4 regions of the Marinobacter arenosus genome follow, and region 2 is predicted to be linked to each of the others. Evidence: predicted binding sites of a transcription regulator. Region 2 holds the regulator's gene; each other region holds the start of a gene.
What was found. Region 2 encodes sigma-54, which starts transcription at its own class of promoters, with help from an activator protein. Its sites were predicted from a motif close to ANTGGCATNNANNTTGCTNT; they were not measured.
Positions count from the first base shown of each region.

Region 1: glnA (glutamate--ammonia ligase) is a predicted target of sigma-54. The motif match lies at 1,615-1,634, and genes of this name have one in related genera.
Region 3: flgB (flagellar basal body rod protein FlgB) is a predicted target of sigma-54. The motif match lies at 2,591-2,610, and genes of this name have one in related genera.
Region 4: KXD86_RS18840 (PEP-CTERM sorting domain-containing protein) is a predicted target of sigma-54. The motif match lies at 2,484-2,503, and genes of this name have one in related genera.

Region 1 is NZ_JAHVAO010000004.1:65,656-69,866, forward strand. Features, by position in the region: gene glnA (glutamate--ammonia ligase) at 57-1,460, opposite strand; gene typA (translational GTPase TypA) at 2,009-3,820, shown strand; gene pip (prolyl aminopeptidase) at 3,921-4,211, shown strand, end outside.
Region 2 is NZ_JAHVAO010000001.1:1,141,940-1,146,150, forward strand. Features, by position in the region: gene lptC (LPS export ABC transporter periplasmic protein LptC) at 1-311, shown strand, start outside; gene lptA (lipopolysaccharide transport periplasmic protein LptA) at 295-852, shown strand; gene lptB (LPS export ABC transporter ATP-binding protein) at 830-1,555, shown strand; gene KXD86_RS05220 (RNA polymerase factor sigma-54) at 1,714-3,237, shown strand; gene hpf (ribosome hibernation promoting factor) at 3,350-3,658, shown strand; gene ptsN (PTS IIA-like nitrogen regulatory protein PtsN) at 3,745-4,211, shown strand, end outside.
Region 3 is NZ_JAHVAO010000001.1:128,831-133,041, forward strand. Features, by position in the region: gene KXD86_RS00605 (adenylate/guanylate cyclase domain-containing protein) at 1-1,420, opposite strand, end outside; gene KXD86_RS00610 (Mpo1-like protein) at 1,422-1,733, opposite strand; gene KXD86_RS00615 (nitroreductase family protein) at 1,880-2,434, shown strand; gene flgB (flagellar basal body rod protein FlgB) at 2,675-3,073, shown strand; gene flgC (flagellar basal body rod protein FlgC) at 3,108-3,557, shown strand; gene KXD86_RS00630 (flagellar hook assembly protein FlgD) at 3,576-4,211, shown strand, end outside.
Region 4 is NZ_JAHVAO010000001.1:443,838-448,048, reverse strand. Features, by position in the region: gene KXD86_RS02045 (ABC transporter ATP-binding protein) at 1-682, opposite strand, end outside; gene KXD86_RS02040 (hypothetical protein) at 815-1,273, shown strand; gene KXD86_RS02035 (hypothetical protein) at 1,333-1,647, shown strand; gene KXD86_RS02030 (hypothetical protein) at 1,640-2,203, opposite strand; cyclic di-GMP riboswitch class I at 2,508-2,582, shown strand; gene KXD86_RS18840 (PEP-CTERM sorting domain-containing protein) at 2,614-3,270, shown strand; gene KXD86_RS02020 (PhnE/PtxC family ABC transporter permease) at 3,354-4,211, opposite strand, start outside.

The DNA of each region.
Region 1 (4,211 bases), on a different contig from region 2:
CAAAAAAGCCCCGCACTGAGCGGGGCTTTTTCACAATCCCGAATGAACGGGGTGTTTTAGCAGGAGTAGTACAGCTCGAACTCGACAGGGTGTGTCGTCATGTTCAGGCGCTCTACTTCGCCACGCTTGAGGTCTACATAACCCTGGATCATATCTTCAGTGAAGACACCGCCGCGGGTCAGGAACTCGTGATCTGCTTCCAGGCAATCCAGAGCTTCCGCCAGAGTCTCGGCAACGGTCGGAATGTTCAGGGCCTCTTCCTTCGGCAGGTCGTACAGGTCCTTGTCCATGGCATCGCCAGGATGGATCTTGTTCTGGATACCGTCCAGGCCAGCCATCATCAGGGCTGCGAAAGCCAGGTACGGGTTGGCTGACGGGTCAGGGAAGCGCACTTCGATACGACGCGCCTTCGGGCTGTTTACGTACGGGATACGGATGGAAGCGGAGCGGTTACGGGCCGAGTAGGCCAGCATAACCGGAGCTTCGAAGCCCGGAACCAGACGCTTGTAGGAGTTGGTGGAGCTGTTGGTGAAGGCGTTGATGGCCTTGGCGTGCTTGATGACACCACCGATGTAGTACAGAGCGGTTTCGCTCAGACCCGCGTAGCTGTCGCCGGCGAACAGGTTCTTGCCGTCTTTGCTCAGGGACATATGAACGTGCATACCGGAACCGTTGTCACCAACAACCGGCTTCGGCATGAAGGTGGCGGTTTTGCCGTAAGCGTGGGCCACGTTGTGTACGCAGTACTTCAGAATCTGAACTTCGTCAGCTTTCTTGGTCAGGGTGTTGGCGCCAACACCGATTTCGCACTGGCCAGCTGTGCCCACTTCGTGGTGATGAACCTCGATGTTCAGGCCCATGGACTCCATGGCGGCACACATTGCGCCACGCAGATCGTGCAGGCTGTCTACCGGCGGAACCGGGAAGTAGCCGCCTTTAACACCCGGACGGTGACCAATGTTGTTGCGGTCGAAGTCTTCGCCGGAAACCCAGGCCGCTTCTTCGGAATGGATGGAGTAGCCAGCGCCTTTCATGTCCACTTCCCACTTGACCGAGTCAAATACGAAGAACTCGGGCTCAGGACCGAACAGGGCGCCATCGGCAATGCCAGTAGACTTGAGGTACTCTTCCGCGCGACGGGCAACGGAGCGCGGATCACGCTCGTATCCCTGCATGGTAGAAGGCTCTACGATGTCGCAGGTGATGTTGAGAGTGGTTTCTTCAGTGAACGGATCCAGCACGGAGGTGGAGTCGTCCGGCATCAGGATCATGTCGGATTCGTTGATGCCCTTCCAGCCTGAAATTGAAGAGCCGTCGAACATTTTGCCATCGGCGAAGAAATCTTCGTTTACCTCGGAGGCCGGCAGGGTAACGTGCTGTTCCTTACCACGGCTGTCGGTAAAGCGCAGGTCAACCCACTTAACTTCGTGTTCTTTGATCAAATCAACTGTCTTGGACATTGTGCATGCTCCGTAAGTTATCCCGCGTGAGCGGGCGCATTCATGTTCGTTTTGCCGGATCGTTCAGGGTAGCTGATATCCGATCTTTTATTCAGGAATTCGCAGCTTAACAAAAGCGTTTGCCACTTACCTGCAAAATTCGGCTGATTTCGATTAAGCAAGGCTCTTGCCAATTTTTAGGGCATGCTCCAGAAGCGCGCAACGGTGCGGTCTTTGGCCATTTGTGGAGCATGCGCGGGATTTCCGGTGGTGCAAGATTGGTCAGCGAACGCACCTAAACGGTGCGCGAAAATCCGGAGACGCCCTTCAATGGTGCGCCTGGTTTGTCTGGAGAATAGGCGTTTTTCTTCATATTAACTGCAGGGACTTTTCGATATACTGCGCGCCACCTCATTTACACCCCGAGCTGTAATGCCGTTCGGGGGCGCGGGTGCCGCCCGGTACCTGATAATGGGTTCATTTTACGGATTTGAGACGGCATGTGAGAGGCTCAGCCTCCTTTATAGACCCTCTCAGGTCAAAGGAAAGCATGCCGCAGGATTATAGTTGTGATTGAGAAGCTTCGTAATATCGCCATTATCGCTCACGTCGACCATGGCAAAACCACGCTCGTGGACAAACTGCTGCGTCAGTCCGGAACGTTGGATCGAAAAGAGCTCGAGAACGAGCGCGTGATGGACTCCAATGACCAGGAAAAAGAACGTGGTATTACCATTCTTGCCAAGAACACGGCACTTAAATGGAACGACTACGACATCAATATTGTAGACACCCCGGGGCACGCCGATTTTGGTGGCGAAGTGGAGCGGGTGATGAGCATGGTGGATTGCGTGCTTCTGGTCGTGGATTCCATTGATGGTCCAATGCCGCAAACCCGATTTGTAACCCAGAAAGCGTTCGATGCGGGCCTTCGTCCGATTGTCGTGGTGAACAAGATTGACCGGCCGGGTGCACGACCGGACTGGGTGGTCGATCAGGTATTTGATCTGTTCGATAACCTTGGAGCCACCGATGAGCAACTGGATTTCCCGATCGTTTACGCCAGTGCCCTGAACGGCATTGCCGGGCTCGACCATGAAAATCTGGACGACAACATGGACGCGGTGTTCCAGGCAATCATTGATCACGTGCCGGCGCCGAATGTGGATCTGGAGGGGCCGTTCCAGATGCAGATCTCCCAGCTTGATTACAACAGTTTCCTGGGGGTCATCGGCATTGGCCGGATCATGCGAGGCAAGGTCAAGACCAATTCCCCGGTGACGGCAATCGGCGCCGATGGCAAGAAGCGCAATGGTCGCATTCTGAAAATCATGGGGCACTCCGGCCTTCAGCGAGTCGAAGTTGAGGAAGCCCAGGCGGGCGACATCGTCTGTGTCAGCGGTATGGATGAATTGTTCATCTCTGACACGCTGTGCGATCCGTCCAAAGTCGAGGCGCTGCCTGCGCTGACGGTCGACGAGCCCACCGTATCGATGACCTTCCAGGTGAACGATTCGCCGTTCGCGGGCAAGGAAGGCAAGTTCGTTACCAGTCGCAACATCAAGGAGCGTCTGGATAAGGAGCTGCTTCACAACGTTGCGCTGCGTGTGGAAGAAGGGGAGTCGGCTGACAAGTTCAAGGTGTCGGGTCGTGGCGAACTGCACCTGTCGGTTCTGATCGAGAACATGCGTCGCGAAAACTTTGAGCTTGCTGTTGGCCGGCCGGAAGTTGTTATTCGCGAAATCGACGGTGAAAAGCAGGAACCGTACGAAAACGTCATCGTTGACATCGAAGAGCAGCACCAGGGTTCCGTTATGGAGCAGATGGGACTGCGCAAGGGCGATCTGACCAACATGGTGCCGGATGGAAAAGGGCGCATGCGTCTGGATTACACCATCCCGGCGCGTGGGTTGATCGGCTTCCGGAATACCTTCCTGACCATGACCTCAGGCACCGGCATCCTGACATCAACCTTCAGCCACTACGGCCCCATCAAGTCAGGTGATGTCACCAGTCGCCAGAATGGCGTTCTGGTGTCCATGGCAACAGGGACTGCGCTGACTTATTCGCTGGAAACGCTCCAGAGCCGCGGCAAGCTGTTCCTGGACCCGGGGCAGGAAATTTACGAAGGTCAGCTCTGTGGTATTCATAGTCGGGATAACGACCTGGTCATGAATCCGACCAAAGGCAAGAAGCTCGATAACATGCGAGCCTCCGGCAAGGATGAGGTCATTGGGCTGGTGCCGCCGATCAAGTTCACCCTTGAGCAGGCGCTTGAGTTCATCGATGACGATGAACTGGTGGAGGTGACGCCAAAGTCGATCCGTCTGCGCAAGAAGCTGTTGACCGAAAACGAGCGCAAGCGCGCGAAGAAAAAGTAAGTTTTCAGCGCTAATAAAAGAAGGGGCAGGTCATTAGTGACCTGCCCCTTTTTCGTTCAGTTCAGCTACACTCCGGTTAAACCCTTTTCTGGAACGCCTGATGCTCACGCTCTACCCGGAAATCAAGCCCAATGCCCAGCACCGGATTGCCGTCGATCCTCCTCATGAGCTGTACGTCGAGGAGAGCGGTAATCCCGATGGTATCCCGGTGCTCGTGGTTCATGGTGGGCCAGGCGGAGGGTGTGAGGAGTTTCATCGGCGCTTCTTCGACGCTGAGCGATTCCGAATTATCCTCATGGATCAGAGAGGGGCGGGCCGATCCACTCCGCTGGCGGAGCTGGAGGGCAACAGCACCGATAAGCTGGTTGAGGACATGGAGACCGTCCGTTCG
Region 2 (4,211 bases):
CACTGTTTGGCCAGCCGGACACTCCTCCATGGATTGTCGAGGCGGAGAACGGCAGCTTGCTGCAGAATGAAGGCATTCTCTATTTGACCGATCATGTGCGGGTCGTCCGAACCGTCGGTGAGCGGGAAGCCACCCTGACGACCACGACCCTGACGCTGGACAATGACCTTGGCACGGTCTACACCGACGCTCCGGTCACCATTACCGACAAAATTGGCGTTACCCGGGCCAAAGGCATGAGAGCCTGGATCGACGAACGCATTCTCGAACTCAATTCCCAGGTGGAAGGACGCTATGAGACTGGCAAATAACCGACTTCGAACGCTGCTGGCGATAACACTTGCCCTGACCCTCTCCGGGCCCGCCGGCGCGTTCAGCCTGGATTCGGAGTTGCCGATCACGGTGAGCGCGGACAACGCCCGACTGGACGACGCCAAGGGCATCGCCACCTACACCGGTGATGTCGAACTGGTTCAAGGCAGGACTCGGCTCACGGCGGAACGGGTTGTACTCTATCGCAACGTGGATGGCCTGAGCAGGGTCGAAGCCTCTGGCCAGCCCGCCCGATACCAGCAACCCACCCGCAACGGCGAAGGCGAAACCGATGCCAGGGCTCTGAACATCACCTGGAGTGCCGACGAGAACCGACTGACTTTTGAACGGGAAGCAATCATTGAGCAGAATGGAAACCTGTTCCGAGGTGATGTCATTCATTATGATACCGTCCGTCGGGTGGTAACCGCCGAAGGCGGCACCAAGACCGAAACCGGCGGTGGCCGTGTCGAGATGATCATTCAGCCACGCAGTACCAGCAGCACACAGGGATCCGATGGCAGTTCTGAGAGCCAGTAACCTGGCGAAAAGCTACAAGCACAAAAAAGTGGTTCTGGATGTCTCCCTGGAGATCCGCAGCGGCGAGATCGTCGGGCTTCTGGGCCCCAACGGTGCCGGCAAGACCACCTGTTTCTACATGATCGTTGGGCTGGTGCCGGCTGATCGCGGCCGCATCACCATCGATAGCCAGGACGTCACGCCACTGCCCATGCACGGGCGCGCCCGAAAGGGGATCGGCTACCTGCCACAGGAAGCCTCGGTGTTCCGCAAACTGACGGTTCGCGACAACCTGATGGCAATCCTCGAAACCCGCAAAGGCCTGAGTCGGGCCGACCGGGACAGGAGACTGGAGGAGCTGCTCGAGGAATTCCACATTAGCCACATCCGCGACAGCATGGGAATGGCGCTCTCTGGCGGGGAACGCCGGCGTGTCGAAATTGCCCGGGCCCTGGCCATGGAGCCGGCCTTTATTTTGCTGGACGAACCCTTTGCCGGCGTTGATCCCATCTCGGTGAGCGATATCAAGCACATCATCCGTCACCTTCGGGATAAGGGCATCGGCGTACTGATCACTGATCACAATGTGCGGGAGACCCTGGACATCTGTGAAACGGCGTACATTGTGTCGGGGGGCCACATCATTGCATCCGGCAACTCGGAAGCGATTCTCGCGAACCAGCAAGTCAAAGAGGTTTACCTCGGTAATGAATTCCGACTGTGAACAACGCTGTCTGATTGTGTTGAAGAACCCGAGCAAGTAAACTCGGCAAAGAACTTGCTAGGCTGTTTTCAGACAGAGGCAAGTAACCGGCACGCAACAATTTTTTTGAACTAACGGTAAAGCAGAGCCTGATGAGTGACGGATCCTGAACCATGGTTATGAAAGCCTCTTTACAGTTAAAGCTGGGTCAAAGCCTGACCATGACGCCCCAGCTGCAACAGGCGATCCGGCTACTACAGCTATCCACCCTTGATCTGCAGCAGGAAATCCAGCAAGCCCTGGAATCCAATCCGATGCTGGAAACCTCTGAGGACGACGACCAGGCCGAAGCCGCGTCCAGCGAAGACACCAGCCACGAAGAACAAGCCGCGGACACGGCGGCGGATTCAGGCTCGGAGACCAGTACAGACTGGGATGAGTCGGAGAATGGTCCGGACTGGGCCTCTGAAAACGAGATTCCCGACAACATTCCCGACGATCTTCCCGTCGATACCGCTTGGGACGACATCTATCAGTCCGCCCCTGCCCCCGCCGCCCGCAACGACGACGAAAACGATCACGACTTCGAAACCCGTAACTCGCCGAGTGAAACGCTGCAGGACCACCTTGAGTGGCAGCTGAACCTGACCCCGCTGAGCGAGCGCGACCAGGCCATTGCCCACGCCCTGATGGATGCAGTCGACGAACGGGGCTACCTGACCAGTCCGCTGGACGAAATCCACGCCGGCCTGTTGGATGAAACCGAGGAAGACCCGCTTGAACTGGACGAAGTGGAGGCCGTTCTGCACCGGCTTCAGCATTTCGACCCACCCGGAGTGTTTGCCCGGGACCTGCAGGAATGCCTGCTTATCCAGCTGAACCAGCTGCCGCCGGCGACACCCTGGCTGGCCCAGGCCCGGCTCGTTATCACCCACTACATCAATCTGCTCGGCAACCGTGACTACGCCCAGTTACTGCGTCGCAGCCGACTCAAGGAAGACCAGCTCCGGGAAGTCCTGGCCCTGATTACCGGGCTGAATCCGCGGCCGGGGGATGTGATTGATCGCGCCGAACCCGATTACGTGATCCCCGATGTCATCGTCCGCAAACACAGCGGCAGATGGCGGGTCGAGCTAAATCCTGAAATTGCACCACGCATCCGCGTCAATGCGAGCTATGCTTCTCTTATAAGGCGAGCCGACAGCAGCGCCGATAACACCTACCTCCGGGATCAACTCCAGGAAGCCAAATGGTTTATCAAGAGCCTGCAAAGCCGCAACGAAACCCTGTTGAAAGTGGCGACGCGCATCGTCGAGCACCAGCAAGGCTTTCTGGATCAGGGCGAAGAAGCCATGAAACCGCTGATCCTTTCAGACATAGCGCAGGCGGTAGAAATGCACGAATCGACGATTTCCCGGGTTACCACGCAGAAGTACATGCACACGCCACGGGGAATATTCGAGCTCAAGTACTTTTTCTCCAGCCACGTAAGTACCGATGAAGGCGGGGAATGTTCATCAACAGCCATCCGTGCAATGATCAAGAAGCTGATCGCGGCCGAGACGCCGAAAAAGCCGTTGAGTGACAGTAAAATTGCAGCCATGCTAGGGGAACAGGGCATCAAGGTGGCCCGTCGAACCGTCGCCAAGTACCGGGAAGCGATGCATATTCCACCCTCTAACGAGCGAAAAAGACTGGTTTAGGAGAGCACTGGCAAGAACAGCGCTCCCCCTGAGCCAAACTTTGCCGGCGCAGTGTGCGCCAGCCCTCAGCCCGGCCTTTTGGGGACCGGCATGATGACAACAGGAGACGCCTATGCAACTCAACATTTCAGGCCATCACGTAGAACTGACTCCCGCACTGAAGGATTACGTCTCAGAAAAATTCGAGAAACTTGAGCGCCACTTTGACCACATAAGTAACTGCCAGGTTACCCTGCAGGTGGAAAAGGTGCGTCAGATGGCGGAAGCAACGTTGCACGTGGTTGGTGGTGATATTCACGCAAAGGCTGAAAACGAGGATATGTACGCAGCGATCGACGGGCTGATCGACAAACTGGACCGACAGATCCTCAAGCACAAGGAAAAGAACGTAGACCGGATGCACGGAAACGGCTCTCGTTAACCGCCCGTTTTCAAGCATGTCATCTCATCGCGCTGCGGCATGGAGAACCTGCCGCAGCCTTTTTTTAACGGAATTGCAGTCGATTCATGAGCGACACATCCCTGACCATAGACAACATCCTTGCACCGGAGCTGACCCTGTGCCGGGTACCGGCATCAAGCAAGAAGCGGGTGCTGGAATTCATTGCCGATCAGATCCACCGGCACGACGATTCGCTCAGTGAGACCCAGATCTTCAACAACCTGGTGTCCCGGGAGCGGCTTGGCAGCACCGGTATCGGCCAGGGTATTGCCATACCCCACTGCCGGCTGGAGGGACTCGATCATGTGGTGGGCGTTCTGCTAACCCTTGAGGAAAGCATCGATTTCGACGCCATTGATAACCAGCCCGTGGATCTGGTGTTTGCCCTTGTGGTGCCCAAAGAGGCCACCAGCGAGCACCTGGAACTGCTCAGTCAGCTGGCGGAGAAGTTCAACGAGCGGGCGTTCTGCGATGGACTTCGGCAGTGCGATGACGCCGCCGCTCTGTACAAGCGAATGACGACGGCGTCCGA
Region 3 (4,211 bases), 1.0 Mb from region 2:
GGCGCAGGCGATCCGCGGCATCTTCAAGCGCCGCCAGTATCGATTCGCGTTCCTTTTCGGTGATCTTGTCAGAGTCGAGGTACATGGCGAACCCGCTGTGTTCGTGCTCGAGGAAGCTGCGGTTGGGGCCCATATCCCGCCGGAAATCGACCACCTCGTAGATCGGCACCGGTTTGCCAAACCCCTTGACCGTTATCTCGCCCTTGTCCCGGCACATGATCTTGTCCTTGATCAGCGAGAAGGTCTCGTAGGAAACCAGAATCTCGCCCGCCTCGGCCAGAGACTCCAGTCGACTTGCCAGGTTCACCTCCTTGCCAATGATGGTGTAATCCATGCGGTTTTCAGCACCGAAGTTGCCTACCGTGGTGTAGCCGGTGCTGATGCCCATGCGAATTTCCAGCGGGGTTTTGATGCCCTGACTGCGCCATTTCTGCCGCATGATTTTCATGTGCTTGCGCATGTCGATCGCCATCGACACACAGGCGAACGCATCCTCGCGCTGGCCCCTGCTGGTGGGATCACCGAAGAACACCATGATGGAGTCGCCCACGAACTTGTCGATAGTGCCGCCATACTTGAGCGCGACTTCCGACATTTCGTTGAAGTAGTGATTCAGCAGTTCGGTCAGTGCCTCGGGCTCCATTTCCTCCGAAAGCTCGGTAAAGCCCTTGATGTCGGAGAAGAACACCGCCAGCTTCTTCCGCTGTGTTTCCAGGCGAACATCACGCTCGCCGGTAAAAATTGACTGCCAGACTTGCGGCGACAGGTACTTGGAGAGCTTGTGGGAGAGTGCGATGGACTGCTCCCGTTGATTCTGGATTTGCGTCTTTGCGAGCATCAGCGCCCGGGCCTGTTGATGCGAATAGTAGGCGGTAACACAGATGTAGAGCCCGGTCGCGGATATTGACAAGATGCTGGTCAACAGGGGGGATTGCAGCGATTCTGCCGGGCCAATGACCGCTACGGAGGCCGCGACGGCGGCTGCCATGAACACCGTTCCCAATAGCCATTGCCGGATACCGCCAACGATCAGGCAACTGAACATCAGCATCAGCACAACGGAGACGGAGGGAATGGCAACCACGCCGATACAACCGATAAAGGCCCCGCCCACCATGCAGTCGAAGATCAGCATCTTTTGGCGGATGCGCGGAGAGTTGCGCAGGAAAGTGCGCCGGGTCAGCATGTGGGCAACGTGGGGCCAGGTGAGGGCACCGGCTACGAGCCACAGCAACCAGTGGTCGAAGGCGCCCTGGAGAACCCCGGTCACAATAATGGCGGCGGTCGCGGTGTAGGCAAGTATACGCCCGTTGTAGTCCGGCATCGGCGGGATGGCAACGGGGTTGTTGTGGTGATCAACGGTCAAGGTTTTGCCAGCACTGGTGCTGGCGTTACGCAGATCTGCCGGTGCACTCATCATGTTAGAAGCGGATCCGGCCGATAAGCATATCTCTGAACATGACCCAGTCGCCCATCAGGCTGTAGACCGGGTATTTGAAGGTCGCCGGCCGGTTCTTTTCAAACTTGAAGTGACCCACCCAGGCAAAGCCGTACCCGATAATCGGCAGCAGCAACAGCCAGACCAGCTTGCCCGAGGCGATTGCCCAGAACGCGACAACCAGTACCAGCAGGCTGCCCGCGAAGTGCAGCCGACGGCAGGTGACATCGCTGTGCTCTTCGAGGTAGTAGGGGTAGAATTCTGAAAAGTTGCTAAAAGTTCGTTGGTCACTCATGGTGCTGCTACCAAGTCGTTTATAATTTTTAGGTAGACCGGACTACGACTAAAGGTTAACAGTATTACGTATAACCCACAATTAACTGAACCGACGTAAATGTCCCAGACACCCCGCGTCGACCACCCATCCGATAGCGAGACGATATGACTGCAGTCTGTGAATTTCTGCTCAACCGGACCTCGGAACCAAGATTAGAGTCGCCGGCGCCGGATTCTGAAACTCTGGCCCGCGCATTCGCCTGTGCCGCCCGGGCCCCGGATCATGCTCTGCTGCGGCCGTGGCGCTACCTCGTCATCGAGGGGGAAGGCCTGAGCGCATTGGGAGATCTGTTCGCATCAACGTGTGCGAACAACAGCGATGAGCAGGAAATCGAGAAGCTTCGTCGGGCCCCACTGAGGGCGCCGATGATCGTTGTTGGCATCGCGTCACCGAAGCAACACCCCAAGGTTCCGGAAGTCGAGCAGATCATGTCGGCGGCGGCCGGCATGAGTTTTCTGGAGCTGGCCCTGCAGGATGCCGGTTTCGGCGTCATGTGGCGCACCGGCAGTGTGGCCTATCATTCGGCGGTGCATGACGGCCTTGGACTTGAAGAGGGCGAGTCGATCGTCGGCTTCCTTTATGTGGGAACCGTCTCCTCGGAAAAGCCGCCGGTTCCCCGTCCGGAGGTCCACGACTTCGTCCAGCACTGGCCGTCCTGAACAACAGGTACTCTCCCCCGACTGGAATCATGGGGTCTGGGGGAGGGGAAACCGCTTGCCGCTTTTTTCGTGTTCCGCTGCTTTCCTTCCCGCCCAACAGCACATCCAGTCCGTCTCAAGCCCTTTCCCGACAACGCTTCCGAGGAAATTCACAATATTGGCATCGGCCTTGCTTTGTCCCTGTCAGAGAGCAGATTCGGCAAGAACAGCCGGCATGCGGGTGCAGTTTTGGGAGGCAAAATGGCGATTTCATTTGATAAAGCGCTTGGGATTCATCAGTACGCATTGGAAGCCCGGGTCAAGCGGGCGGAAGTACTGGCGAATAACATGGCAAACGCCGATACCCCGGGATTCAAGGCCCGCGATGTCGACTTCCAGGCCGTGATGCAGCGGGCACAGCAGGCCGCTACTGGCTTCGAGATGGCCAGGACGAACGCCGGACACATGGACACATCAAGCGGCGCCCCTGACAGCGAATTGCTGTACCGGACGCCTCACCAGCCCTCGGTAGACGGCAATACGGTGGATGCACAGCAGGAGCAGACCCGGTTCATGCGGAACGCCATGGATTACCAGGCCAGCTTCCAGTTCCTGAACAGTAAATTTTCCGGCCTGACCAAAGCCCTCAAGGGCGAATAAGCCGCAGCGACGCGATTAGCAAAGGAGAGTTTTCATGTCATTGGGTAGCATTTTTGACATCGCCGGTTCCGGCATGACCGCGCAATCACTGCGGCTGAATACAACGGCATCCAACATCGCCAACGCGGAGACGGCCAGTTCCAGCACCGAGACAACCTATCGGGCACGCAAGCCGGTATTCGCTGCCATCCAGCAGTCCCTGCTCAATCCCGACAGCCAGGGCCTTGCCTTTACCGGTGAGCAGGGGCCCGGAGCCGGGGTCCGTGTTGAGGGCATCGTTGAGAGCCAGGCGGATCTCCAGATGCGGTATCAGCCCGAGCACCCGGCAGCGAATGAAGACGGCTATGTGTTCTATCCGAACGTGAACGTGGTGGAAGAAATGGCCGACATGATGTCCTCCTCCCGGAGTTATCAGATGAACGTGGACATCATGAATACCGCCAAATCCATGATGCAGCGAATCCTGACCCTTGGTCAGCAGTAATCCGGAGAGGAGCACGCAATGAGCGCAATTAACGCAACAGACGCTTCGGATGTTCTGAGCCAATACCAGCTGAAACAGCAGAGAGGCGCCGACAGTAAGAGTGAATTGGGCCGCAACGAGTTCATGGAGCTGATGCTGGCCCAGTTGAAGAATCAGAATCCGCTGGAGCCCCAGGACAACGGCGAATTCATTTCCCAACTCGCCCAGTTCAGCTCGCTGGAAGAAATGCAAAAGCTGTCCGGTACTGTTGATGATGTGGTCGGTCAGTTTCGCTCGACCCAGGCCCTTCAAGCATCTGCGATGGTCGGCAAAACCGTGTTGGCGCCCTCCAGTGTTGGCATCCTGGGCGCGGATGGCGAAGTCAGCGGCACGATTGCAGTGCCTGCCTCGACCGGTGGCCTGCGCCTGTCCGTGCAGAACCAGGCCGGTGAGCTGGTCCGTCAGATTGATCTGGGCAGCAGCCCGGCGGGCGTCAAGTCTTTCAGTTGGGATGGTCAGGACGGTAACGGCAATCCATTGCCGCCAGGCCCGTACCGGATTGTGGCGGAGGCTTCCTATCCGGAGGGGACGCAGCAGTTGGGCACCATGGTCAGCGCGAACGTGGACAGTGTTTCGCTGGGCCAGAACGGCTCGATCACATTGAATCTTGCGGGC
Region 4 (4,211 bases), 700 kb from region 2:
TTTTGCCGAGCTTGCTCATCAGGCGGTCTTTTTCTTCGACCAGGATGATTTCGCCATGGCGGATGACGCCGATCCGGTCGGCCATCTCCTCGGCTTCTTCGATGTAGTGCGTGGTCAGAATAATGGTGACCCCGTTTTCCCGGAGTTTTCGCACCATTTCCCACATGTCACGACGGAGTTCAACGTCCACACCGGCGGTCGGTTCATCGAGAAAGAGAATCTGGGGTTCGTGGGAAAGCGCCTTGGCGATCATGACCCGGCGTTTCATCCCACCTGACAACGACATGATGCGGTTGTTGCGCTTATCCCAGAGCGACAGGTCCTTCAGCACCTTCTCGATGTGGGCGGGTTTGGGGGCCTTGCCAAACAGGCCGCGACTGAACGAAACGGCGTCCCACACCGTCTCAAAGGAGTCCGTGTTCAGCTCCTGGGGCACCAGGCCAATGGACTGCCGGGCCTTGCGATACTCGCGCACTATGTCATGGCCGGCGGCTTTCACCTCGCCCTGGGAGAGATTCACGATGCCACAGATGATACTGATCAGGGTTGTCTTTCCGGCTCCGTTCGGGCCGAGCAGGGCGAAGATTTCGCCCCGCTTGATGTCCAGGTTGATGTCCTTCAATGCCTGGAAACCGTCCCCATAAACCTTGCTGAGGTGCTTTACGGAAATGTCCGGCTGCACGGGCGTATCCTGTCTGTAAAATGGGTCAAAAATGAAAGCGCCGTATTTTCTCATGACTGACGACGATTTAGAAAGCTTTGCCTGCCTCCGCATAGCGCTCATAATGCCGCTGTCCGGAACTGAGGTACGACAATGATACGAGCAGCACTCACGGTGGGACTGATTCTGGCGCTGGTTGCGACAGCGGTATTCGTCCCCCGACTGTTAAAGGATAACGGCCAGGCGAAATGGGGAGGCCCTACCGTTCCCTGCGACCTCCTGGCGGAATCGTGTAGCTGGTCGGGCCGGGCAGGGCTGTGGACGGTAAAGCTGGAGGTTCCGGCTGAAGCCCGCCAGAGCGCTCAATACACACTGACCGTTGTGTCACCGGAACCGCCGGAGCAATTCGTTGCCGTGCTCCGCGGCGAGTCCATGTACATGGGGGAATACCCCGTGCCGCTGCGCCGTCAGAGCGACGGCTCCTACATTGGACGTTTCTCGGCGCCCATCTGCTCCACCGGCAGCGAGATGGTCTGGCGAGTGGAATTACAGCAGGGCCAGGAGCCGCTGAAAGGCATACCCCTGAAGATGGTGTTTCAGGCGGATAGCTGACAAGCCTGCGTTATGGTGTAAAATTCCGGTTACATGTGACCGAAACCAGGGATGATACGATGGATTACGGAGATAGCGTTCAGAAGGTGCTGCTGCGCAAAATCCGCAAGGCGGAGCAGGATCTGTTGCAGTTGAAGCTCGATTACTGCCGATTTGTATTTGGCCTGACCCACCGGGCGCGGGTTGTGTCAGGCGGTGAGGTTTATCTGGTTCGCTCCGTGGACGTCGACAGCATGAAGCACACAGAAGAGGGCGGTTTTTCCAAGCCTGCGATCTCGGGAGTGTCAGTGAATCAGACAGAGGCCCAGGATTCCATCCAGCTGGGGACTGACTGGGAACTGGAAACGGTTGCCGAACAATCTGCCGTCAAATAAACGCGTTGTCCGTAATGGCCTGGTAAAGACTGTTGGTCGGTGCCACGTACTGGTGGTGCCGCCAGAACTCCGCGCCTTCCAATCCCCCTCGGTAACACGCCAGAAGCACACCGCTCCGGCTCATGGTCGCGATGGCCTGTAGCGCCTGAGGCTGTCTGATACCCATTTTCCGGTTTGCGATCTGGGCGGCCAGACCCGCCACCGATTCCGTATGTCGGGCGGATGTGTCGCACAGTGCGCAGGCTGCGCCATACAACCACACCGCCGCGTAGTCCCGCACCTCTGCTGGAGCCTGGACCAGGTCCAGCCCATTCACGCGGCAGTCCCTTTCCTGCAGCCCGGCCAGAATATGCAGCTGGGTAAACAGTTCGGTTCGATCGTAGGCGGTCGATGTTGCCTTTACCCGTTTGCTGTAGTCCGGCACAGGCGCTGGCCTGTGGACGGGCAGGCTCTCAGGCACGGGTGCCGCGCGTACCAGCGTGACCATGCGATAGGCCATGAGCAGCAGCAGGGCCACCAAGCCAATCTGAATCACGAATACCAGTCCATCCACCATGTTGCACATCGCCCTTAATGTTTCAGAAGGTGCTCGAAGTGTAACCAAATGTAATCGGAAAGGGGATGGTACGCCTTGGCAAATTCGTCATTTCGATTGGCTGGAGTGACGGAACTGTGATGGCCATCAAAAAGACGTTTCCCGGTGTTTGTGTCGGAACTATTTACAGGTAAAGGACGATTTGTGAACTGCTTCACCTACGTTACACCTATGTGTCGAAAAACTTTACAGGCGTTGCATTGGTAGCCGCTGAAACCCTCTGTTCCCTTGGCTTGGGGCACATGGCACGGTTCTGGCTTTCTCGGTCGACTGTAGCCAAACCATCTGCGAGGGTGGGACGGAAAGCTGCGGGTCTTTCTGAGACAGCCGGGCTGCACAGGGAGTAATCAAAGCCTTCACGGAGAATGTCGATGAATCTTAAAAGAACGGCACTTGGTTTCGTATTTGCAGCTTCAGCAAGCGCCGCCATGGCAACGCCGCAGTACAGCGGAAGTACCACCTCGGACGGTGACCTCGCCCTCAATCAAGGGGCTGGCTACTACATCTGGAACGATCTGAACAACACAAGCAATTGGTATGTCCGTTGGCTGGCGCCCGACGTTGTCGATGCCGATAACACCGTTGAATGGTTCGGTGACCTCGAGTTCGAAAATCAGAACCTTGGTACCTACGAGTCGTTTGCGTTTGAAACCTCTGGCCCGCATGTGGATAGCATGACGGATTTCAGCACCGGAACGTCTGACTTTATCACCTGGACGGCCGCTACCAATGCGACCGGTGGCGTGGACGGCTTCAATTTCACCCTGGCTGGTGGCATCGAGCTGCTGCAGTTCTCGCTCGGCTCAAGCCTGTTCGCTGGTCTGACACCGGTTCTGAGCGATCCGGGCACAACCTCCACGGGCATCTACATCGGTGGCAGCTACGCGTCGACGGATGCGCTGGTGCTCGAAAACAACGAGGGTGCCGTATACCAGCAGTTTGAAGTGTCCGTTCCGGAGCCTTCAACACTGGCACTGCTTGGTCTCGGCCTGGCGGGGTTTGGTGTATCACGTCGTCGTCGCAGCTGATTCGGGCGACAGTGACGAAAAGCCGGGCTCGTCCCGGCTTTTTGCTGTCTGACGCGCCGTAAACCCGGAGCTGAGCGGCGCGATCAGCAGGTCGGCATGGTTTGCAGCGCCAGCTTCCGGCGAATGTAGCGTCCGAGGGCGTCTACGCCGATGTTGAGGAGCGCGGTAATCAGGATCAGCATCATGGCGCGGTCGAACTGAATGTTTTGAATCGCGCTGTCGACGTAGAAGCCCAGGGTATAGATACCCAGAATCCCGAGAATCGCCGTTTCCCGCATGATGATTTCCCATCGATAGAACAGGAACGCCAGAAACGACCGGTAAATCCTCGGCACCAGTTCCCAGGAATAGCGGCTGACCCCCGTAACGGCGTCGCTCCTGAGTTGAATGGTGTTGGTCTGGCGACCGATCAGGTGGCCTATGATGCCGCCGTTATGCAAGGCCAGCGCAACCACGGCGGGCAACATGGAGGGCCCCCATAGCTGAAGCAGAATGTAGGCAAGGATGTACTCCGGCGTGGAGCGCGCAATCACTAGAAAAACGTGGCCGGATGTCCGGCGGATAGGCCCGCCGAAGTGGTTGGAAATCAGGGGGAACAACAGCAAGGCCAGGATGCCGGTGCCCACCAACGCAATCTGCGTAAGAATCACCGTATTCCAGATGCCCGGCAGGGCCTGGTGGACCATCAGGTCACCGAACCAGTCGCTCAGGCCGGAAAGACCTTCCCCCTGTCGGATCGGGCTCGGGACGATGTCCTGGGTAAAGAACCGCTCCACGTTCCCCCACACGATGGGCAACCCGTCACCGAGGAAAAACGGCGCGCCGAGAATATAGACGGGTAGAAGCTTGGGTTTGACCCACAGCGGCATGGTTGCGATCAGCACGTAAAAGAGAATCAGCATGGCGCCCGCGTCTGAGTACAGCCCCTGGGAAAACGATGA